One region of the Lacrimispora sphenoides JCM 1415 genome, then DNA from elsewhere that is predicted to be linked to it. Evidence: riboswitches for the same ligand, from Rfam matches in the RefSeq annotation. Region 1 holds a riboswitch; the other holds the start of a gene.
What was found. Region 1 has a riboswitch for FMN ahead of ribD (bifunctional diaminohydroxyphosphoribosylaminopyrimidine deaminase/5-amino-6-(5-phosphoribosylamino)uracil reductase RibD). Riboswitches for the same ligand answer to the same signal wherever they lie in the genome.
Positions count from the first base shown of each region.

Region 2: linked by a shared signal. The riboswitch ahead of BMX69_RS03385 (ECF transporter S component) and the one ahead of ribD (bifunctional diaminohydroxyphosphoribosylaminopyrimidine deaminase/5-amino-6-(5-phosphoribosylamino)uracil reductase RibD) in region 1 are both predicted to bind FMN.

Region 1 is NZ_LT630003.1:2,608,719-2,620,666, forward strand. It holds gene BMX69_RS11780 (carbohydrate ABC transporter permease) at 1-392, opposite strand, end outside; gene BMX69_RS11785 (ABC transporter substrate-binding protein) at 476-1,912, opposite strand; FMN riboswitch at 2,232-2,346, shown strand; gene ribD (bifunctional diaminohydroxyphosphoribosylaminopyrimidine deaminase/5-amino-6-(5-phosphoribosylamino)uracil reductase RibD) at 2,499-3,599, shown strand; gene BMX69_RS11795 (riboflavin synthase) at 3,581-4,219, shown strand; gene BMX69_RS11800 (bifunctional 3,4-dihydroxy-2-butanone-4-phosphate synthase/GTP cyclohydrolase II) at 4,231-5,430, shown strand; gene ribH (6,7-dimethyl-8-ribityllumazine synthase) at 5,455-5,925, shown strand; gene BMX69_RS11810 (MFS transporter) at 5,900-7,177, opposite strand; partial or broken gene tnpA (IS200/IS605 family transposase) at 7,459-7,929, opposite strand; gene BMX69_RS11820 (MarR family winged helix-turn-helix transcriptional regulator) at 8,107-8,595, opposite strand; gene BMX69_RS11825 (PadR family transcriptional regulator) at 8,696-9,226, opposite strand; gene BMX69_RS11830 (sialate O-acetylesterase) at 9,277-10,125, opposite strand; gene BMX69_RS11835 (CatA-like O-acetyltransferase) at 10,354-11,307, shown strand; gene BMX69_RS11840 (GNAT family N-acetyltransferase) at 11,514-11,948, opposite strand, start outside.
Region 2 is NZ_LT630003.1:761,260-773,207, reverse strand. It holds gene BMX69_RS03410 (hypothetical protein) at 1-267, shown strand, start outside; gene BMX69_RS03405 (hypothetical protein) at 487-693, opposite strand; gene BMX69_RS03400 (KUP/HAK/KT family potassium transporter) at 1,247-3,259, shown strand; gene BMX69_RS03395 (PhzF family phenazine biosynthesis protein) at 3,457-4,305, opposite strand; tRNA gene BMX69_RS03390 (tRNA-Ala) at 4,601-4,673, opposite strand; FMN riboswitch at 4,768-4,883, shown strand; gene BMX69_RS03385 (ECF transporter S component) at 4,967-5,635, shown strand; gene BMX69_RS03380 (CPBP family intramembrane glutamic endopeptidase) at 6,049-6,849, shown strand; gene BMX69_RS03375 (L-fucose/L-arabinose isomerase family protein) at 7,043-8,521, opposite strand; gene BMX69_RS03370 (DUF4867 family protein) at 8,598-9,224, opposite strand; gene fsa (fructose-6-phosphate aldolase) at 9,243-9,896, opposite strand; gene xylB (xylulokinase) at 9,929-11,452, opposite strand; gene BMX69_RS03355 (sugar O-acetyltransferase) at 11,832-11,948, shown strand, end outside.

The DNA.
Region 1 (11,948 bases):
ATGGCAAGACCCGGCATAACATTAGGGAAATATATTCCAACACGGAAAAAGCTCTTTAAACACGTTGTTTCTGTTATGAGAATTGCCAGTATGATAGGTACAAAGAACCCGATGATCAAGGACCATAAAATATAGACAAATGTATTGGAAAACGCCGCAAGAAAGTCCGGGTGTTTCAAAACCTTCGCATAATTCTGAAGGCCCACAAACTCCTGAAGACGAATTCCTTTCGCTGTATAAAGAGAGAGTCGGATACTTTCAATCAATGGCTCCCACACAAAAAATGCAAATAACAGGATTGTAGGCAGCATGATAAACCATCCCGTCAGATCTCTTCTTTTTAACCCCGTCCAAGGTTTCTTATTTGCCAGTTTATGTTTTGTTTCAGCCACGTTATCTGCCCTCCTTATGTTTTAATGTCTTATCAAAGCTGATGGGCATCTTGCAAAAGATCCCCATCAGCCTGATGCTATATTTATTTGTTAACTTTTTGGTCTAACATCTCCTGATAGTTATCGTTTGCTGTTTTCATAAGTGCTGGAATATCCGCATTCTTATCTGTGATGACTGCCTGAAGAACTTTTGTGAGTTCCGCATATAAATCCTGTGCGGAGCCGGGCTCTTCGGCTCTTAAGTTGCCACTCGTTTTGATAATATTAAAGTAGTCGTTGTAAAGCTTCATATCAACGTTACTATATTCTTCCGTTACTGCTGTTTCCGCATCTAAAACTTTCTGATCGACCCAGCAGGGGAAACGGGGAATTACAGGTACATTGTTATTAACTTTGTTCTGATCATCCGCTTTCATGCCGGCAATCGCTACATCTGTTGCAACAGGTGCTTTCCCCATAATCTCAAGGTAATCAAGAGCAGCATTAATCTGTTCCGGTGTTGCATCCTTTGAGAACATATAAGGTGTACCCCCAGATAAAGAGTATTGTCCTTTCGGTCCTGCCGGAATGGGAACGATCGATAACTTATCAACAGGAAGACCGTTAACCTGTGTCGGCTGGTTTACGGCATCGTTTGCAGCTATATACATAGCAGCTGTTCCGGTTCCTAACGCACCGAAACCAGTCCCCCAGTCTTCATTGGTAGGATCAGCAGTAAGTACGTCATAATCCCATTTTAACGATTTCACATATTCCATAGCTGCAATCGCCTCAGGACTATTTACATTAGCAGCATATTTTCCGTCTTTTAAAAGTGTAAATGTTGCCCCAAATCCCCAGGCAATGTTGCTGAAGTGCCACCCGCCTGCGCCATCTTTCGCTAAGAGGCATAAACCTGCCTGACCGGTCTTATCTTTGATTATCTTAGCTGTTTTAGCTAGTTCATCCCAAGTCTTTGGATACTGGGGAGATCCGTTTGCATCAACTAAGCCGGCTTCTTCAAAAAGCTCAACATTAAGCATCAGACCAAGTGCATATCCATCACGGGGAAGTCCATAGATCCTGCCGTCTTTGGAAAGCATATCGCGGATAGAAGGATTCATTGCTGCATCCCAGCCCCTGGCTTTTAATTCATCTGTAATATCAGCCACAAAGCCTCCATTAATTAACTTCTGGGGCTCTGTAAACCAAGTATCGAAAATAGTGGGCAGATTCCCTGACTCTGCTAAGGATACGAAGGTATCCGTTGCGTATTTGTAATATGCAGGAATCACTTCTACATTAGGGTGAGCCGCATTGAAGGTTTTTACATATCCTTCATGAAGCTTAACATCGTCAGTTAATGTATCTTCAGGCCAGATACCAAGCTTGATCTGGAATTTCTCAACAGGCGCCCCCGCTGCTGCTCCCTCTGTAGATGCTGCCACTGCAGACGTTTCGTTTTTTTTGCATCCAACTAACGTTGTTGCGACCAGCAGTAAGCACATAAGCATACTGACAAGCCTTTTCATTTTTTTCATAAATCTTCCCCTTCCTTTGATATGCTTTTATGTAGTTTTACGTTAAACTTGCATCGCAGTATGTTATGTATTGTTGATTTAACGTTAAACCTATTATAGCAGTTGTGAATTTTGTTGTCAATGAGTTTTAATTATTATTTATTGTTGTATATATTGCATTAAACGACATAATATTTGAACTGATACCATAGGTTTCATACTGCTGCTTTTGGCTCTCAAGGCAGCCTGCTTTTGGCCTATTCAAGCACTTAACGCAAAATAGCAGATATATTTCTAGTTGACAAATGAAAAACACATAGTATAATGATTTTTAATTGAATAATATCTTCAGGGCAGGGTTCAATTCCCTACCGGTGGTAAAGCCCACGAGCCGCAAGGCATGATTCGGTGTAATTCCGAAGCCGACAGTATAGTCTGGATAAAAGAAGATGATAAGTCACAGTATCTCTGTGTATATGTAAATTTGCTCTGGAACTAGTTTTTTTGTTCCAGAGTTTTTTATTGTAGTATATACCCTTCTGTACACGTGATTTTTATATGCCTTGAACGACTTTGTTCAAGGCATTTTGTTTTTAGGAGGTGCTGTATGACTGATACGGAATACATGCGATTAGCTTTGCAGCTTGCAAAGAAAGGATGTGGTTGGACAAATCCAAATCCCATGGTGGGGGCAGTGATTGTAAAGGACGGTAAGATGATTGGTCAGGGATATCACCAGAAGTACGGGGGCCTTCATGCGGAACGCAACGCCCTGGCCAACTGCGAGACATCGCCGGCGGGAGCAACCATGTATGTGACACTGGAGCCTTGCTGCCATACTGGAAAAACTCCCCCCTGCACCGACGCAATCCTGGAAAGTGGTATCCGGCGTGTGGTAACCGGCTCTTGTGACCCGAACCCGCTGGTAGGGGGAAAAGGCATTGAGCTGTTGCGTTCCAGTGGAATCGAAGTCACCAAAGGAATTTTAAAAGATGAATGTGATGCACTAAACCAAAGCTTCTTTCACTACATCCAAAACAAAACACCTTATGTGATCATGAAGTACGCCATGACTCTGGATGGGAAGATTGCGACACGTACTGGAAAATCCCAATGGATCACCGGTGAAGCGGCACGGCACCGTGTTCATGAGGACCGGCACCGCTATTCTGCCATTATGACAGGGGTTGGCACCGTCCTTGCAGATGATCCGCTGCTGACCTGCCGGCTGGAAAACAGCAGAAACCCGCTCCGCATCATCTGTGACACCCATCTTAAAACGCCCCTAAGCGCAAAGCTTGTTGCTACATCAGGCATGACCGCTACCCTCCTTGCTACGGCAGACACGGATCATGACAAACATCGGCCATATCTGGAAGCAGGCTGTAACATTTTGGTACTTCCTGAAAAGGAAGGGCATATTGATCTAAGCTGCCTTATAAAAGCTCTGGGCGAAAGAAAAATTGACAGTGTATTACTGGAAGGAGGCGGTACATTAAACTGGTCTGCGCTGCAATGCGGAATCGTCAACAAAGTACAGACCTACATTGCCCCTAAGCTGTTTGGAGGCAGCGGGAAAACACCGGTAATGGGCCTTGGAGCAGACAGCCCGGATAATGCGTTTCATTTAAGCAAGCCGGTCATCTCATGGTTGGAGGAGGATCTTTTATTGGAAAGCGAGGTAATCAGGTGTTCACAGGAATCATAGAAGAAATCGGCAGAATACAAACCGTCCGCAAAGGTGCAGAGTCCTCTTCTATCTCTGTTCAGGCAAAGAAAATCATGCAGGATGTCCGCATTGGGGACAGTATCGCTGTCAACGGCGTGTGTCTCACGGTTACAACATTTTCTCAGAGCGGATTTACTGCCGATGTTATGCACGAAACCTTTAACCGCTCCTCTCTCGGAAGTTTACCAACGGGTAGCCCTGTCAATCTGGAACGTGCAATGCCGGCTAACGGAAGATTTGGGGGGCATATTGTCTCAGGCCATATTGATGGTACCGGAATGGTTTCTGCCATTGAAAAAGACGATAATGCCGTCTGGTATACGATCAAAACCACCCCTGGCATTCTGCGGTATATCATTGAAAAGGGATCTGTAGCGATCGACGGAATCAGTCTTACCGTTGCAAACGTAGGAAGGGACTTCTTCCGCGTTTCTATCATACCCCATACTGCATCAATAACTACTTTATCACATAGACGCGTTGGCGACAGGGTCAATCTTGAGAACGACTGCATCGGTAAATATGTGGAACGGCTGATGGGCATACAGCAATCCAAACATAATATCACCGCCGACTTTCTTACAAAATATGGATTTTAGGAGGAATTAAAATGGTTCAATTTAACACCATAGAAGAAGCACTGGAGGATCTGCGGCAAGGAAAAATTGTTCTGGTGACAGACGATGAAAACCGGGAAAACGAAGGAGATTTTATTTGTGCCGCTGAATTTGCTACCACGGACCATGTGAATTTTATGGCAATCCATGGCAAAGGTCTCATTTGCATGCCAATGAGCGCAGAGTTATGTAATAAGCTGAAGCTCCCTCAGATGGTCTCTGACAATAATGATAACCACGAAACGGCCTTTACTGTGTCCATCGATTATGTCGGTACCACCACCGGAATTTCAGCAGCAGAACGCAGTCTTACTGCCATGAAATGCGTGGAGGACAACGCAAAGCCGGAAGATTTCCGCCGGCCCGGTCATATGTTCCCTCTTCTTGCAAGAAAAAATGGCGTTCTGGAGCGTAACGGACATACCGAAGCTACGGTGGATCTCATGCGGCTGGCCGGATTAAAGGAATGCGGTATATGCTGCGAGATCATGCGGGAGGACGGAACCATGATGCGCACACCGGAATTAATAGCACTGGCAGAAACGTGGGGGCTAAAAATAATTACCATAAAAGCCTTACAGGAGTACCGTAAAAGAAAAGATAAACTTGTTGAACAGGCTACCTGCGCGGATCTTCCCACAAAATACGGTGATTTCAAGGTTTATGGGTACATCAATAAGCTAAACGGTGAGCATCATGTGGCGCTAGTAAAGGGTGAGATCGGTGATGGCCAAAATCTTTTATGCCGTGTTCATTCCGAATGCCTTACCGGCGACGCGTTCGGCTCTGAGCGCTGTGACTGCGGACAGCAGTTTGCTGCGGCAATGACACAAATAGAGAAGGAAGGCCGCGGAATTCTGCTCTATATGCGCCAGGAAGGCCGCGGAATTGGATTGATCAATAAACTGCGGGCCTATGCCCTTCAGGATAAGGGTATGGATACTCTGGAAGCTAATCTCGCCCTTGGTTTTGATGGGGATATGCGGGAATATTTTATCGGTGCGCAGATTCTGCGTGACCTTGGGGTAAAAACATTGCGTCTGCTCACAAACAACCCGGACAAAGTCTATCAGCTTTCCGGCTTTGGGATAGAGATTACAGAGAGAATTCCCATCCAGATGGATGCTAACGCAAATGATCTGTTTTATCTAAAAACCAAGCAGGAAAAGATGGGACATATTTTGAATTATTAATATATTTTTAAAGGAGAGCTTACAATGAAAACATTTGAAGGAAAACTCGTATCAAAGGATATTAAAATCGGCATTGTTGCTGCACGTTTCAATGAATTCATAACTGGAAAGTTACTAAGCGGTGCCTTGGATGGACTAAAGCGCCATGAGGTCAGTGATGACAGCATAGACATCGCATGGGTTCCCGGAGCCTTTGAAATTCCGCTGATTGCCTCTAAAATGGCAAAAAGCGGGAAATACGATGCGGTGATCTGCCTTGGTGCAGTCATTCGCGGCAGCACATCTCACTACGATTATGTGTGCAACGAGGTGTCCAAAGGCATTGCCAGTATATCCCTTTGCAGTGATATTCCGGTTATGTTTGGTGTGCTGACCACAGAAAACATCGAGCAGGCCATTGAGCGTGCTGGCACCAAGGCCGGCAACAAAGGCTTTGACTGTGCGGTCGGAGCCATTGAAATGGTCAACCTCATCCGTGAGATTGATGCCCGTTAAGGCCTGTCTGATCCATTCCATAGAACATAGGGCGGGTAAAGACACTAATTCCTAACATGATCAAGGCAGCCATATAAAAAGGTAGGTATGTACTGCTTCCGATCTTTTCAAACACAAAACCATAGAGGAACTGTCCAAGAGGATTCGTACACATGCAAATACACATAACACAGGAAATGACTTTCCCTGTTAATTCTTTTGGCGTTAATATCTGAAGATATGTCATTACTTGTATTTGGAATAATGTTGACAATACCAACATCAGAGAACACCCCATAAGCAAAACAATATAAACCTCCATTGGCCCTTTTAGAACCTGAAGTGCAGCCCCTCCTAAAAGAATGGAAATCGCACATCCCATTAAGAGAAATGGACTTGTCTTTGATTTTAGTTTCTTAGAAAATACTCCGGCGAGCAGTCCTCCTAATATGCATCCGGCAGCGATGGTACCTTGCGCAAATCCGTATAACCGATTGGCAGTATTAGGGGCAAACCCCAGACGCTGAGTAATTAGAACTGGAACTCCTATTAAAACCAGAGAAGTCAAAAAAAGATTGATAGAAGCAAAAATTAATGACAGCTTCCACAAAATCGGCTGCTCCTTAAACATAAAACCAAAACTTTCTTTTAAGTCGTTGAAGCCGGTAATGAATATATTTCCTTCTGCCTGCCTTTTTTCAAATGGAATATGGATAAAAATCTCCATTACGGCAGCCAGGAAAAAGCAGCCGATACTTACATATAGAATCGGCGCTAACCCAACAATGGAAAATAATATACCGCCGATTACCGGCCCAACCATACCGGCCAGTGAGCTTATTAAATCAACAATGGAATTAGCCTGCATGATATTTTCTGTATCTACCAGAACAGGTACGCTTGCCTTTACTGCCGGCTGATATGCGCCCTGTATACCATACAGGATTATCATTGTTATTGTCATAAGCGGAACAACATCTAGTTTCCCTACCATCAGACAAAACAGGGAAATAAGTAATGCTGTGCTAAAGTCCAGAATCACCATGATATTTCTCTTGTTCACACGGTCAGCAATGATTCCTCCTATAGGAAACAGAAATAGCATCGGAATAAAAGAGCAGGCAAGAATTGTCCCAAACAAAACAGACGAGCCCGTTTGATTTAACAGGTAAAGAGGTAGGGCATATCTTAAAATCTGATTACCAAACAAGGAAATGACCTGACCGATTGCAACAAGTATAAAATCTTTTGATAATATCGCTTTGGTTTGCATGATTATTTATTCTCCTTTCGCGGCACTTTTTGTGTCCTCGGAAACATACTTTATCACTTTTTTGGGTCCTTGTCAACAATAATAGCAACAATCAGTACCGCCGGTAAAACCGGCGGTTTGACATACCCCCTATAAGGGGGTTACTCCGACCTACGCCTAAAGGCGCATAGAAAGGTTCGCCTTTTGTACCACATTCTCTTGCTAGCCCTTTCGGGCCTATTTTCTATGCACCTTTATCCATTATCCCCTTGGGATCTTCTGCCGCCCCTTCTGGGGCATGCTCATTTTTTCTTTTTTACCATTTCTCCGGTAAACGGATCAATATATTCCGTTATACTCATTTGATCATACAGCAGATCTTCCTGCATCTGATTTTGAATATATTCTTTTATCTTCTTCTCATTTTTTCCTACTGTATCCACAAAATATCCTCTACACCAAAATTTTCTACTTCCATATTTATATTTTAAATTAGCATGTCTTTCAAATATGATAAGAGTACTTTTTGATTTTAGATATCCCGTTATTTCTGAAATACTATATTTCGGTGGGATATTTAACAGCAAATGAATGTGGTCTGGCATCAACTCTCCCTCTAATATTTCTATCCCTTTTCTTTCACATTACATCTTAATAATTTCTCGGATGTCTTCTCGCAACTCTCCATAGATTGCCTTTCTTCTAAATTTAGGCGCAAAAACTATATGATATTTGCAATTCCAAGTTGTATGTGTTAATGTATTCTTATCCATTTGGATACCTCCAGTTTTTTATTTGTGGCTTGCGAACCCACATTTATTATAGCTGGAGGCTTTTAATATAACTATAAGTTTTATACCTTCCCCCTGTATAACAGGGGGTTTTATTGTATGAGATACAAAAAAGCAGCCCGCTCTCTATAGAGCCGGGCTGCCTGTGGTTTCACATAACTATAGTTTATCATAGCTTTCCGTCTTAATATCTACACCCAGTTTTTTTATTTCCGCATCCAAATGCTTATTATATTTTTCAGCAAAACCAATCATGCTGTCTAGTTGTTTCTCAGTTACATGATCAAATACGGCCTTATCCCGTTCTTGGAACTCTTTGTGCAGTTCCTCGTGGACTTTGTAAATTGCTTTCCCTTGTTCCGTAAGCTTGAAATAAATCTCTTTCTTGTTATCAGGCCTCTGATAGCTTTCAATAAGGCCTTTTTCTATGAGTTTTTTCGTTATTTTACTTATGCCGCTTCTGGTCATATAAAAGGTCTCTGCAAGCTTTGTCACGTTGGAATCTTCACTTTTTCCGATGTATTCAATGCAATGTATTTCAGAAGGCTTATAATCCTTAAGGCTCTCTTTCATCTTATACCCATCAAGCCAGATCTTCTTGCTAAATAAGTCCCAGAAACCAGCTATGACCTGCTCTTCTTTTTTCATGGCCTATCCTCCCACCCTTTGGTGTATTAACAATATTATACTGAAAATATGTCTCTATTTCAACATCGTAAAGGAATTATAAATAAAAAAGCCCTTGCATTTATACATCTTTGGATCTTATTTCATTTAACAGTCCTTCAAACCATTCAACATTTACTAAATGGTGAGCAAGTGAATTATTCAACATGTGGTTAAAATAGGCAGGATTCCTATCATCTTGTTCAAGGGATTTTTCTAGTAGAGTAATCTTCTCTCTGGTTTGCATGATTTGCATGTTTAATAATTGAATAAAATCCTCTGTTTTATATTCATTGGCAAACAACATGGTTGTATAAAATGATAAATTTACATACTCTGTCTTCGAACCATACTGATACATTAATTTTTCAAATTCTTTATTTCCCAGTTCTGTAATGATATAATTGTACGTTTCTCTGGTGCGGTCGTTCTTGTCAACATCCACTTGTTTAATAAGTTGTTTTTCTTCTAATTGCTGAAGATTGTAATAAAAGGATCCTTTTGTAAAGTTCACTATATATTTGTAATGATTTTTTTTCATTAAAGCTAATAATTCGTAACCATAAGAACCTGGATTTTGCTTCAATAAGCCTAATATTAATAGCGGTATCAAGAAGTTACCTCCTATGCTTATAACATACTGACAGCCTTTTCATAAAAAGGTTAATTCTTGCTGATTTGTGTGAGCTGAGATTGGAATTCCTCAAACGACATTTTTCCTAATGCAAAATCCTTGCTTATGATATAGATCGTTTCAGTTTTTGTATGAGTTCTGGTGTCGTTACGTTTTATCAGCTCATTCTCATTCACTAATGGCTCCATTATATGCTGCCTTTTATCAAACGCTTCAAAATATCTTAGACCAAACTTTCTTTGGGAAACTGCATCAATATGGATCCCATCTGGATTAGAAGTTAAACCTGCAGCGGTAACGAAGTAACAATTGTCTTGCTCAAGGGCAAATTTCTGCAACTCTTGATTGATATAATTATATTCCGTGCAGCTTTTTCCAAACCCTTCTTTACCCAAGAAATCTCCTAACCCGCCAATGATCAGAGGAATATTTGGAGAATTCAATTCTTTCCTAAGGGTTTCAATGATTGAAAGTAATTTTTTATAATAGACTTTATAATTTCCATTGGTACTATCACTTTCCCCCTGATGCCATAAAATTCCTGTCAGCTCACTATTCTGGACTGCAAATTTAGCTTCATTCACTGCATGTTTAAAAAGTACCCCATCGGCAGCCCATTCATCAAGGGTACTACCGCCCTCAGCGCAAGGAATCAATCCAATGGTATCCTTCTCATTTACCTGGCACCATGCGTCTGCAAAGGATGCTGCAAGGCTTATTCCCGAAACAGGGCGGTCATAGTTAATGGGTTCCGTCATCATCTGCCATCTGCCATTGCGCAGCATCTGTATCCTTTCGCTATAAATAGGGGATACTTCGTGAATAAATCCCCGACCAGCCATATTAGACTGTCCTAACATTAAAAATGATTTAACCATTTTTTTACCCTCTTTTTCAATATCGTACTGTAGTCATGTGATCTGATTAGACTATACATTTTTATCTTAGTCTAATTAGACTATCTTGTCAACTTCTATTGCAATGATGGAAGAACTCTACGGAGCGTTTATTGAAAAACCAAAAATCAGGGGTTACAATAGTTCGTGAGGAGATCATTTCATTTATTTTAGATGATACGAAAATGAATTGAAAAGGAGAAAATAAATTTGGATAAAATTAAAATAGATAAATTTCTTGATGATCAAGGTAAAATTACGCAATTACCACAAAAGCAATCCACCAGAGCTGCAACGCTCTGTCATCTGGCGGAAAAATTTGAATCAGACCGTAATTATACAGAAAAAGAAGTGAACTCTATCTGTGAAGATTGGCATACGTTCGGGGATTATTTCATACTCAGGCGGGAACTGATTGACAATGGTTTATTATGCCGTGAGCCAAACGGATCACGTTATTGGAAACCCAAAACCGATCTGCCGAATAAAACAAATAAAGAATTACGATTAAATACTGCCTTTCATCCCATTGATTTTGATAATTGGGATAGGAAACAATATTTTTACTATTTTACTAAGATGTTACCTACCGGTTTTTCCATTAGTGTTGATGTTGACATCACCAACACCTTCAACATGATAAAAAAGCAAAACAAAAAGTTCTTCCCTGCTTATTTATATCTGGCTTCAAAACTAATCGCTGAGCAGCAGGAGTTTCGTATCTCCAATTCAAATGATCAGCTGGGATTTTATGAGGTTTTGCACCCCTCTTATGCATGCTTCCATGAAGACGACAAGACGATGTCAAATATATGGACGGAGTATGACCCCAATTTTGAGACTTTCTATCATAATTACATGGAAGATCAAAAAAAATATGCAGATAACCATGGGATATTGGCAAAGCCTGATACTCCACCCCAGAATAGCTTTATGATAGGTATGCTGCCATGGATAAAGTTTACAAGTTATACACCGGTACCTTATGCCGATATCAATAATTACTTTCCGGTAATACAGGCAGGGCAATTTTTTGATAGAGAAGGAAAAAAAATTATGCCCCTTTCTATTACCGTTCACCATGCTGTGGCTGACGGATATCATGTGGGGTTATTTTTAGAAAAGTTCAAGACTGGTATCGCTGCTCCCGAAAGCTGGATGTAGTTACTGCAATTATATTAATGAGATTGTGAATGGTGAATTGGAAACAGCAACAGCTTTATTCCGTTGATGAGATAAAAAATATGCAAATCAATGGGTATGCAGGTAACTAAAAAGATGTGTATTACCAAAACAGGCGGGCCTATGGCTAATGTCACAGACCCGCTATTATTTCGATCAGTTATTTTTACTTTTCCATTTTCTGATATTCACTCCTCATTTAAGGGTCTACTATACTTCATTAAATAATATAACCCCTCATTACCCATATCTTCTTTTTCAATTTTCCAATTATGCGATTTATAGTAATCGAAAGCCTTAGTGTTTTCTTTTACACATTTTAAAGTTAATGGCAGTCCTACCCTTTTAGCGGCTTCATTAATAAGAGCTGTTCCAACACCTTTGCCTTGAAAGTCTTTTAGTACAAATAAATTATGTATAAATTTATCTGGTACCCAAATTGATACAAACCCAACTATATTATTATTTATGAATGCAGCCAATATTAGCTCATCTTTAGTACTTTCATCATAATCTGACAATTTCAGCGCGTTTAGTTCTATCCAGTGAAAAGTATCCTTACGTACCGTAAAAAATATCTCTCGTAATTCCTCGTGATTTGATTGTTTGGCTTCTAAAATTAA
Region 2 (11,948 bases), 1.8 Mb from region 1:
GTAAAATTTCTAGATACTATTTCTAATAAAGAAGAATTAATCAGCCAAATTAATGATCTGTTTTTACGTGCAACTGAGATACCTGGAATCCAACAGGTTCAGACGTTTTCATCTTGTATTGACAGGGCAAACCGCCATGATTTAATGATACAAATGGTTTTTGAACCGGAGATTCTGAATGTATGGGATTCATCAGAGATTCACCAAAAGTGGAAGGATGATTTCGGGAAATATCTTGCAGCCAAGACTATTTTTGATTGCAGATAAAAAGTATCAATTACCAATCATCACGGATTTATAAATCCTGACATTTTCCATCTGGTCGACTGTGAGATTCCTCCATGGCTCAATGCCTCTAAGTATGTTTCTCATGATTCTTGGCGAGAAATCAAGAAATTCGAATCAACATGTATAAGAACGAAATATTGCGAAGAAAATCGCTTGAATTATTGGAGATGAGTAGCCGGTAGACAGCCGGCTATGATATTAGACTGGTTCTGGAGATCCAATTCTTTCAGATGCTCCATGTTCATATAGCGCTTTGTTCCCCATTGAGTCCCTGTATCGTGTCGCAGTCTGGCATATACAAGCAATCCGTTTATTCATATTATCAATTACATTCTGCTCATAGTAAGGGTATGCCTGAATCAATGCGTTCTGAACATCTAAGATCATTAAAACCATATTTCTCATATATTCTCTCCATTTCGCTCCACACTTAAGTACTTTTTCATTGCTACTGCTGACATAAATACAATCAACCCATTTATCCGGTCAGTCTTCCATACGTTTTACAAAATTCCCCTTATAAGCGATTTATAATTATGATTAAATAAGAGGCTTTCACATTTGTCTAGCAAATATATTTCATAGGAACTATTGAAAATAAGGAGGATTAGTGCTAGCATACAATAATCAGGACCAATGGCTTCACATTAGCAGAAAGAAGTACTTGATGCTGTCTGCCGCCAAATCCTGCACAATTTAACAGCTTCGCATTCAGCTTAAGGAATATTTAATTTGACATACCTAATTCTTTCTTGTAAAATACCCATATCAAAAGGGAGTAGTTTGCACTGAATAAGTGTTTGCGATAGCATCAATACGATTATAATCAACGCTTTTTAAGCATACTATAATCTGCATCGCAACGAAGTAACAAGACTTTTGTTGTAATGTTTATGTTACAGCAGGGGTTTTTTTTTGACTTTTTTACAAAAAAGCAAAATATAGCAAAGGGGATATCATGGAATTATCATCAAAACACTCTGACATTTCAAAATTAACACTTGGAGGAACTCTGGTAACATTAGGTGTCGTATACGGAGATATCGGTACTTCACCGCTTTATGTTATGAAATCCGTTATTTTCGGGAATGGCGGAATCCAACATGTTTCAGAAAATTTTATTCTGGGGACCTTATCTCTGGTATTCTGGACACTCACGATTTTAACAAGCATAAAATATGTTTGCATTACACTAAAGGCAGACAACAATGGAGAAGGTGGCATCTTCTCACTTTATACACTTGTCAGAAGCCGTTCCAGGTGGTTGATCATACCTGCCATGATCGGAGGTTCTGCACTGCTAGCTGATGGAATGCTGACACCGGCAGTAACCGTTACATCAGCCGTTGAGGGACTCAAACTGCTCCCAGTCTTTCAAGATCTTTTTGGCAATAGCCAGAAAAATATTGTTTTACTTGTTATTTTCATTATCTGCGTCCTGTTTTTTATCCAGCATATAGGCACTGAATTTATTGGAAAACTGTTTGGTCCCATTATGTTTTTATGGTTCTGCAGCCTGGCTTTTTTTGGTATTATCAATTTAGTGGGAAATCCATTCCTGCTGCGCGCATTGTCCCCTCATTATGCAATCAATATCCTGTTCAGCGACGATAACAAGCTTGGCTTTTTTATTCTGGGAAGCATATTTTTATGTTCTACCGGAGCAGAAGCACTCTACTCGGATATGGGACATGTAGGAAGAAAAAATATCTATTTTACATGGCCATTTGTTAAAATATGTTTATTGCTGAACTATTTTGGACAGGGTGCATGGGTTTTATCTGCAAAAGGTAATCCTGCTCATGCCTTAATAGAGGACATCAATCCTTTTTATCAGATGATCCCTCATGGTATGCTGATATATGGTATCGTAATTTCTACTTTTGCCGCCATTATCGCATCACAAGCCTTGATTTCAGGTTCCTTTACCCTTGTATCGGAAGCAATCAAACTGAATCTGTTTCCAAAACTTCATACGTTATATCCTTCCCATTTAAAGGGCCAGCTTTACATTCCTGCAATCAACCGGATTTTATGCTTTGTCTGTATCGGAATCGTTCTTTACTTTCAAAGTTCCGAGAAAATGGAATCCGCGTATGGTCTTGCCATAACAGTTACCATGCTTATGACAACCATTCTGTTATTTAACTATATGCTGAAGAAAAAGACACCCATTGTGCTTGCGGTCATCATGCTTGTTTTCTTTATGAGTTTTGAAGTTTCTTTCTTCCTGGCAAACATTCTTAAATTTTTCCATGGTGGATTTGTTGCTGTCATTATTGCAGTTACCATCTTATTTGTTATGTATCTCTGGGACAGGTCTCATATTATAAAGATGCGCTACGTGGAGTATGTACCGATTAAAAGCTACATTCCGCAGCTAAGCCAGCTATGTACTGATCCAGAAGTTCCAAAATACGCCAGCAACCTTGTATGCTTAAGTAACTGTTCTAAACCAAAGGAAATCGAACGTAAAATCATGTACTTCCTTTTAGATAAACGCCCCAAAAAAGCGGACGTCTACTGGTTTGTAAACGTTTCTGTAACAGATGAACCTTATCAGGCTGAATATGCGGTTGAAAACTTTAATACGTCCAATATTATGAAAATAGATTTAAAGCTTGGATTCCGCATCGATCAGAGTCTGAATGTTTTTTTAAGGCAGATATCAACAGATTTGGTAAAGAATAAGGAAATAGAACCACAGACCAGCACATACTCCATTTTACCTAACCGCAGCCTGGGAGATTTCCGCTTTGTGTTTATTCAGGAAATCCTTTCCCATGAATCCTCTTTATCCGCCTGGGACTCTCTTCTGTTAAGAACCAAGTTCTTCATACAGAAATTTACCGCTTCCCCAACGAACTGGTTTGGACTTGATACCAGTGATGTTTATATTGAAAAGGTACCGATGTTTCTTGGGCATTCAGATCATGTTGTCTTAAAAAGAAACGATGGAAAAAAGAGTTAATAAGTTAAAAGTTAAGGACTTCTATGAAAATCAATTCATAGGAGTCCTTTTTTTGTAGCTGACGCACAGATACAAAATCATTGTCTTTTTAATATATAAAGCTCAAATAAAAACAAGGCAAAACACGTCTCCACATGTGTGGAATGTATGAAAAAGATACTTCTTGAATCTAGTGAGACCTTGGTAGTAGCGTATATTTAAATTAAAAGTTGTCCTTTCGCAATTATCTTAACATCTCCGGCCACCTTAATGTGTCCTGTGGATTGATCCGCAAATACTTTTATCTTGCTGGGTCTTCCTACAAAACCACCTTGATTAATTAATATATCTTCATCAGCATTGTAAATATTCCATTTATAGAAATAAGCTCCAGTCGGACCAGCTGCACTGCCGGTTGCTACATCCTCGATCAATCCTCTGTTATCCCAAGTACGACCTTCCATTCTATCTACACTAAACAAATAAACAAATTTAGCTTGAATTTTCTCTAATTGTTCCTCAAAGTCTTTGGTAATGATTTTTGCCTTTTCTAACCCTGAAGCAAGAGGAACAATCAAATATGGTAATCCAGTTGAAACAACCTCCATTGGAAGCGTGGGATGAAGATGGTCTGTTGTAAGATTTAGTGCATGCAAAAACATATTGACCAATTCACCCTCAACAGTTCCCAAAAATCCGGGTACCCCCTGATTCATCGTAGCTTGAAAATAGCCTTCCATTTTTACTGATTCCGCTTGCAAGGTTTTATTGTTTAACTCAAAAACTGCGGTTGCGTTTTGTATTTCTGCATACAGTCTCTCGTGAATTACTGCCATGGCTCCTAAAATCGGATGCCCGGCAAAATCCAATTCCTCTTCCACAGTAAAGATTCTAGCGCGAAAACGCTTCTCTCCGGTCTGTCTGAGAAAAATAGTCTCAAATTGCTTGAACTCCTGCGCAATTGCCTGCATAAATTGCACACTCATATCTTCTTCATGAAATATAACGGTCAAGCCATTCCCTGACAGAATTTCAGAACTAAACACATCTACATGATAATAAATCATTTGCTTTCTCCTTCTTCACCGCATAGCGTTTATTTAACAAGTTGTTTTTTATATAGTACTCTCCAGCAAGCAAATCACTTCTGTATGTGTAGATGCTGTGATTCGGATTCCCCAAAAGCGCAGTTAGGTCGTGGCGAGGCCTATGTTTTTTCTAGAAAACCAGATTACGGTTAAAATAACGGTTAAAGCCACATTTGTTCATAGAAAATGCTCCCTTCTAGATAAACAGCTTTATTATTTCAACTGTCTACCTAAAAGGGAGCATATCATTCATGCCTGCGGCTTATTATTTAAGTGGAGATAGTGGGATTCGAACCCATGACCTCTTGAATGCCATTCAAGCGCTCTCCCAGCTGAGCTATACCCCCATGTCCGCTATTATAGCAAAGCATTAAAAAAATTGCAACAAAATATTGCATTTATTTTTTAAAATGTTATAATAATTCAAGAACATTTGAATATAGTTGTCTTCAGGGCAGGGTGAAATTCCCGACCGGCGGTAAAGTCCGCGAGCGCAATTGCGCAGAATTGGTGTAATTCCAATACCGACAGTATAGTCTGGATGAAAGAAGATGTGTTAAATAGTGATAATACACCTGTTTATTTTTAACACCTGAAAGGCATACTTTCAGGTGTTACTTATTTTTCAGGAGGCTTTACCATGAATATGACAAAGCAAACAAGTAAACTCACCCTCATGGCCATGCTTTGTGCGCTGGCCTTTGTAGCCGTTGTGGCGATCCGGATCCCTCTGATCCCCATGCTGCCTTTCCTGGAGTATGAGCCTAAGGATGTTATTATTCTTACCGGCGGCTTCCTATTCGGGCCAATGTCAGCAGCAATGATCTCCGTTATTGTGTCTTTTGTTGAGATGTTTACCATCAGCAGCACCGGAATCATCGGACTGATCATGAACGTTCTTTCCACGGTGGCATTTGTCTGTCCGGCGGCTTACCTCTATAAGAAACGCCATTCCCTTTTGGGTGCATTCCTTGGCATGGTGGCAGGTACCTTACTCATGACCCTGGTCATGGTTTTGTGGAACTACCTTATCACCCCAATTTATATGGGATATCCAAGGGAAGCCGTGGTAAAACTTCTGCTCCCTGCATTTGTCCCTTTTAACCTTTTAAAGGGAGGAATCAACACAGCCCTGACGCTTCTTATCTATAAGCCGTTAGTCACCACGTTGAGAAAATCCAATCTCATGATTCCGGCTTCAACGGATGTACCAAAAAAGCGGAATTTCAATCTTGGTATGACCCTTGCTGCAGGAATCATCTTAGTAACCTGTATTCTGGCTGTCCTGGTTATGAAAGGTATTATCTAGTCAATCGGATATTCACAATCCGCTTTGATGCTTGCTCATAGCGAGCGAGTCCCGATTTACCGGGCATAACCTTATAGCTGCTATCAAAGCTTGTCAGAAGAGGCCTGCGCCCCTTCAATAAAAAAGTATTTTAAAGCACACGGCATAGTCAGTCTTGACTATGCCGATTTGCTGTTTGTTCCATTCATACCCGGTAGTTCAACCACACTGACCTAATTGTAATGGAGTTGTAATGGATATCTAACTGCTGTCCCCATTTACCGCTGCTCTTGCCGGTAGCGTAGATAATGACTTTTTTTAAAAACGAAAATTTCCAGCTTGTGGTAAGGTGTGGTATAATGAGGTTAGAAAAACAAAATGGGGAAGGGCGGGAAAAATTTAATGTATACTTCAAAATGTGAGGTGATGAAATCGTGACAAACAAAAAAATCACAGTACAATTTACGATATTGACATTTGCCATAGCCTATCTTGTGTCAGGTACTTTGATTGCTCTTGGGCAATTTGGATATTCCGTTCACAATTGGGTCCACACGCTACAGCAATTCGGGATGAATATTCCATTTGCAATCTATATTTTGTCACCCGCTATTGCTTCATATATCGTTCTGAAGAGAAATAATAAAATAGCGGATTTTAAGGAATGGTTGAAAACTGTTTTTTACGCCAAAAATAACATATCTATCTATTTGTTCGTTGTTGCAGGGCTTGCACTGTATTTTTTGACACATATTGCAGTTTCGGGCCGCGTAGAAATGGTGCTTCCATTTTATACGTTCTTTCTATCCCTGCCTGGTAACCTTATTATCGGTGGCATGGAGGAATCTGGCTGGATGTACATATTGCAGCCTGAGCTTGACAAAAAATATGGCTTTGTTTTATCTGCTGTTTTTGTTGGAATCATTTGGACTTTATGGCATATCCCTCTCTTCTTCATTCCGGGGACGAATCATGGAGAGGGACTCATTAACTTTTGGATGTTTGCAGTCCAACTCATGGCGTTTCGTTTCTTCAACGGGGCAATTTACAAGATATCAGGAAAAGGCTGTGTGTTTATGTGTATATTGTTCCACACCATGTTCAATGCAGCATCACCCATTTTTGGTACCACGACTATGACTTGGGCGGGAACAATTGCCGCAAATTCCATTCTTGTTCTTGTTTCAATTGTAACCGTTGTGATATACGAAAAAAAGAGCAGGCGAATCGTATAATCATTTAGGGCATTCCTTTGGAACCCCTGTTGCACGTGTCATGGCTTCGCCCTGTTCCTCTCAACTTAAAAGGCGGACTATCAGCTTTACGCCGATGGTCCGCCTTTTGTTGTTATATTCTGCTTGCCGGCTGCCCAATTTGAATGCTCCTTGATACTTCCTTATTGGGTGACAGCTAAGTTCTATAACCTATTTAACCAAATGGATTTTCTGATTTATAAAGCATTCCCTTTGGCTGATTAAATCCAATCTCTTCTACCCCAAGGTACTTAAATACTTCAAATATAGCCTTGCCATAATGTCCGAAAGCAACCGCTCCATGATGAGGGAAGTTCTTTTCGATCAGCACATGGCGGTAAAATCTTCCCATTTCCGGAATGGCGAAAACTCCGATGGAACCAAAGGAACGGGTGGCTACAGGAAGCACCTCTCCCTGAGCAACGTATGCGCGGAGTAAATTGTCTGCTGTGCTCTGAAGGCGGAAGAATGTTATATCACCAGGAGCGATATCGCCCTCAAGGGTTCCCTGAGTAACCTCCTCTGGAAGCGCTCTTGCCATGATCATCTGGTATTTCATCGAGCAGGAAGAAAGCTTTCTGGAGCAGGTATTTCCGCAATGGAAGCCCATAAAGGTATCCTGGTGGGTATAATCATACTTACCCTTAATATCTCCATCATACATATCGGCAGGAACCGTGTTATTAATATCAAGAAGGGTTACGGCGTCCATGCTGATGCAAGTTCCGATGAATTCACTGAGAGCTCCGTAAATGTCCACTTCACAGGAAACCGGGATGCCCATTCCTGTCAGACGGCTGTTTACATAGCAGGGAACACAGCCAAACTGGGTCTGGAATGCCGGCCAGCATTTTCCTGCAATGGCTACATATTTCCGGTATCCCTTGTGGGCCTCCACCCAATCCAGCAGGGTGAGTTCATACTGAGCAAGCTTTGGAAGAATTTCCGGCTTCTGATTACCCTCTCCCAGCTCCTTTTCCATATCCTTTACCACATCAGGGATCCTTGGATCGTTTGCATGCTTATTAAAAGCCTCAAATAAATCCAGCTCCGAGTTTTCTTCAATCTCCACGCCCAGGTTATACAGCTGTTTAATCGGGGCATTGCATGCCAGGAAGTTTAAGGGGCGCGGGCCGAAGCTTATGATTTTCAACTGGGAAAGTCCTACCAGAGTTCTGGCAATGGGAAGGAATTCCTCGATCATGTCGGCGCATTCCTCAGCTGTTCCAACCGGATATTCCGGTATGTACGCTTTAATATTTCTAAGCTTTAAGTTATAGCTTGCATTTAACATTCCGCAGTACGCATCCCCGCGTCCCTGGGTTAAGTCATCTCCGCTCTCCTCTGCTGCTGCGATAAACATAACCGGTCCGTCAAAATGCTTTGCAAGAAGGGTTTCTGAAATCTCAGGTCCGAAGTTTCCTAAATAAACGACCAGTGCATCGCAGCCGGCTTTCTTCACATCCTCCAGAGCCTGAACCATATGGATCTCGCTTTCCACGATACATACTGGACATTCGTAAATATTGGCGGCATCATACTTTGCATTATATGCCTCCACCAGCGCTTTTCTTCTGTTCACTGATAACGTTTCCGGGAAACAGTCCCTGCTCACTGCTACAATTCCTACTTTTATTTCTGGGATATTATTCATTCTATAACTCCTCCTGTTGTTATTCAGGCATGTTCCTTTGGATTATATGCCTGTTGATTTTATTGTTAAGCATTTGTCAAATAGACAGATTTTCTCCTGATATTCCAATATAAGCATGTTCCGGAAGTCCGCCCTCTTTGTGTCCAATGAGCCATTTGTTCTTAGCAAACAGCAGTCTGTCTTCTTCATTCACTGCTTCTCCTGCCGGTTCCAGATCAGTATTGGTATCCTTTGGCAGGATCACAACACATCGGAAACCGTCTTCCTCCGCATGGCATGGCGCATAATGAAGGGTCGTGGCATAAACCTCGATCACAGTTCCTGCCGGCACGAGGAATGCTTCCATCTTGCCTGAATCGTATGTATGATCCGGGGTAATATCCTGCTGCCTTCCTAAAATCAGGATCAGATCCGTCACAGCAATATTGATCTCTGAACTTCTGTGGTATTCCACCGCATTCAGCTTCTTATTGTGGCCGTTGCAGTAACCTACCTGAATGGGCAGCTGGCCATAGAGCTTCTTTTCAATCTCCTTAGAAACCGCCAACTCCTCTAATTCTACTACGGAAGGAACATAAACCACATCTTCCGGAAGGGGCGTCTCCTTCATCTTTTCCAACAGTTCCCCTGCATCATATCCTGTAACCACTTTCCCATAAGTCTGAAAGGCAGGATCTGTCACTGGTTTGATTGTTAATCCCATGTTTTTACCTCTCCTTTTCTATTCTCCGAATACAGCCAGATAATCCTTTTTAAATTTTTCAATGCCCTGGTCTGTGAGCGGGTGCTGTGTCATCTGAACCAGCACCTTATACGGCACCGTTGCAATATCTGCACCTGCTCTGGCACAATCGATCACATGAATCGGATTGCGTACGCTGGCTGCAATGATCTCCGTCTCAATCCCGTGTATCTGGAATATCTCCATAATATCTTCAATAAGATTGATTCCCGGCATGGAGATATCGTCCAAACGTCCCAAAAATGGGGAAACATAGGCGGCTCCGGCTCTTGCTGCCAAAAGCGCCTGGGCAGCGGAAAACACCAGGGTAACGTTGGTTGGGATATTTTCTGCGTTCAGTACATTTACTGCCTTTAAGCCTTCTACCGTCATGGGAATCTTCACGACCATGTTCGGATGGATCGCCGCGATTTCCCGGCCTTCCTTTATCATGCCTTCCGCATCAGTCGTGGTGGCCTTTACTTCTCCACTGATCGGTCCGTCAACAATAGATGCGATTTCCCCGATCACCTGCTTAAAATCACGCCCTTCCTTTGCAATCAGGGAAGGATTTGTGGTAACTCCGCAGATAATCCCCATTTCATTGGCCGATCTGATTTCTTCTACATTTGCCGTATCAATAAAAAAACGCATATCTTCACCCTCCTGTTTTCCTTTGTCTTAAATTACAAAGCTGCAAGTTTCTTATAGCTGCCCTTTAAATCCTCATACAGTTCTTTATATAACTTATGGTATTTCTTATAAAGGCCGGCCTGATTTTCCTCCGGTCCTGTAGTCTTATCCGCAGAGATCAGGGCATCACAGGCAGCTTCCACGCTCTCAAAAATACCGCAACCAACTCCTGCCAGAATAGCGGCTCCCAGAGCCGGTCCTTCTGTCTGAGCCACGGTCTTTACATGACAGTCATACATATCCGCCAGCATCTGACGCCATACCGGGCTCTTTCCGCCGCCGCCGCATGCCATCATCTCTCCTACCCGGATCCCCATTTCATTGAGGATATCATTGCAGTCGCTGAGAGAATAAGAAACTCCTTCCATTACGGCCCGCAGCATATGCTTTCTCGTATGGATGGCAGAAAGTCCAAAAAACACACCCCGGCAGTCCGGGTCCAGATGAGGAGTTCTCTCCCCCATTAAATATGGAAGGTAAATAAGCTTATCGCTTCCTGCTTCCACCTGGCTTACGTCCCGGTTGATGAGATCGTAAACATCAATTCCCTGTTTATTTGCTTCTTCCACATAGTCCTGGCAGAAATTATCCTTAAACCACTTTAAGGACAGCCCCGCCCCCTGGGTCACTCCCATGACATGCCATGCTCCCGGAACTGCACAGCAGCAGGTATGGACTCTTCCTTTCGGGTCAATGGTAACCTGGCTGCTGTGAGCAAACACAACCCCGGAAGTTCCTATGGTGGTAAAGGCAGTTCCATCTTTCACAACCCCTGTTCCGACTGCAGCTGCCGCATTATCTCCGGCGCCTCCCACGACCTTTGTCTCCTCCGAAAGGCCGGTTCTCTCTGCGATTTCAGGAAGGAGTGTTCCCGTAACCTCACAGGATTCAAAAACCTCTCCCAAAAGCTTTGGATTAATATCCAGCTTATATAAAACTTCCTCGGACCAGCATCTTCCGGGAACATCTAAAAGCTGCATTCCGCTGGCATCGGAAACCTCAGTGGCAAAAACTCCGGTTAATATGTAACGGATATAATCCTTGGGAAGGAGGATGTGCCTGCACCGATTATAGTTCTCCGGTTCATTCTTCCTTACCCATAAAATCTTGGCTGCCGTCCAGCCGGTAAGAGGCGGATTCGCAGTAATCTCAATCCAGCGCTCTTTTGGCATAATGGAAAGCATGTCTTCCACTTCGGCTGCGGTTCTCTGATCGCACCAGATAATCGAGGGGCGTATCACCTCATTCTTTTCATCAAGCATCACAAGTCCGTGCATCTGGCCTGAGATACCGATTCCTTTCACATCCTCTTTTAAAACTCCTGACTCCGTTATGACCTGGGAAAGGGTATCAAGAACCGCATCTCTCCAGTCTTCCGGCTTCTGCTCCGCCCAGCCATTCTTAGGCTGATAAAGGGGATATTCCCTGGATGCAGAAGCAATCACACCGCCCGTTTCATCGAACAGGACGGTCTTTGTTGCCGATGTCCCCACATCAATTCCAATCAAATACTTCATCCTAATACCTCCTCGAAAGATCTCTATTCTGATTATAATATACATGCCTGAAAAAAGCGTGCGCTTATTTGTCCAAGTAGTAGCACTTTCTTGCACTTTTGCAATGAGCAGTGCGAGATAGGCCATGAAAAGATTTTCGTTGTGCTTGCACATAAGAAAATCTTCTCATGGCCTATTTCATAGGGCGAATGCCCGTGAGCGAACGAAACCGCAGGTTTCGCGAGCTGCACTGCGGACTTATGGTACATTTAACCCAACAGCCATATATACCGTTGCCAACCGCCAATCATCTGATCACATAGACATTTAAAGATCCGCAAGGTATAATAAAGAAAAAAGAGGCTGTCTGCCCGACAGCCCCTTTACCAAGGAGGTTTACATGGATTTAAAAGAAAAAATGAGAAGCGGAAAACTCTATAATTGTGTTGATGATGCCCTGATCGCGGAACAAACCAGCTATCTGGAAATCCTCTATGACTTCAACCAGACCCGCCCA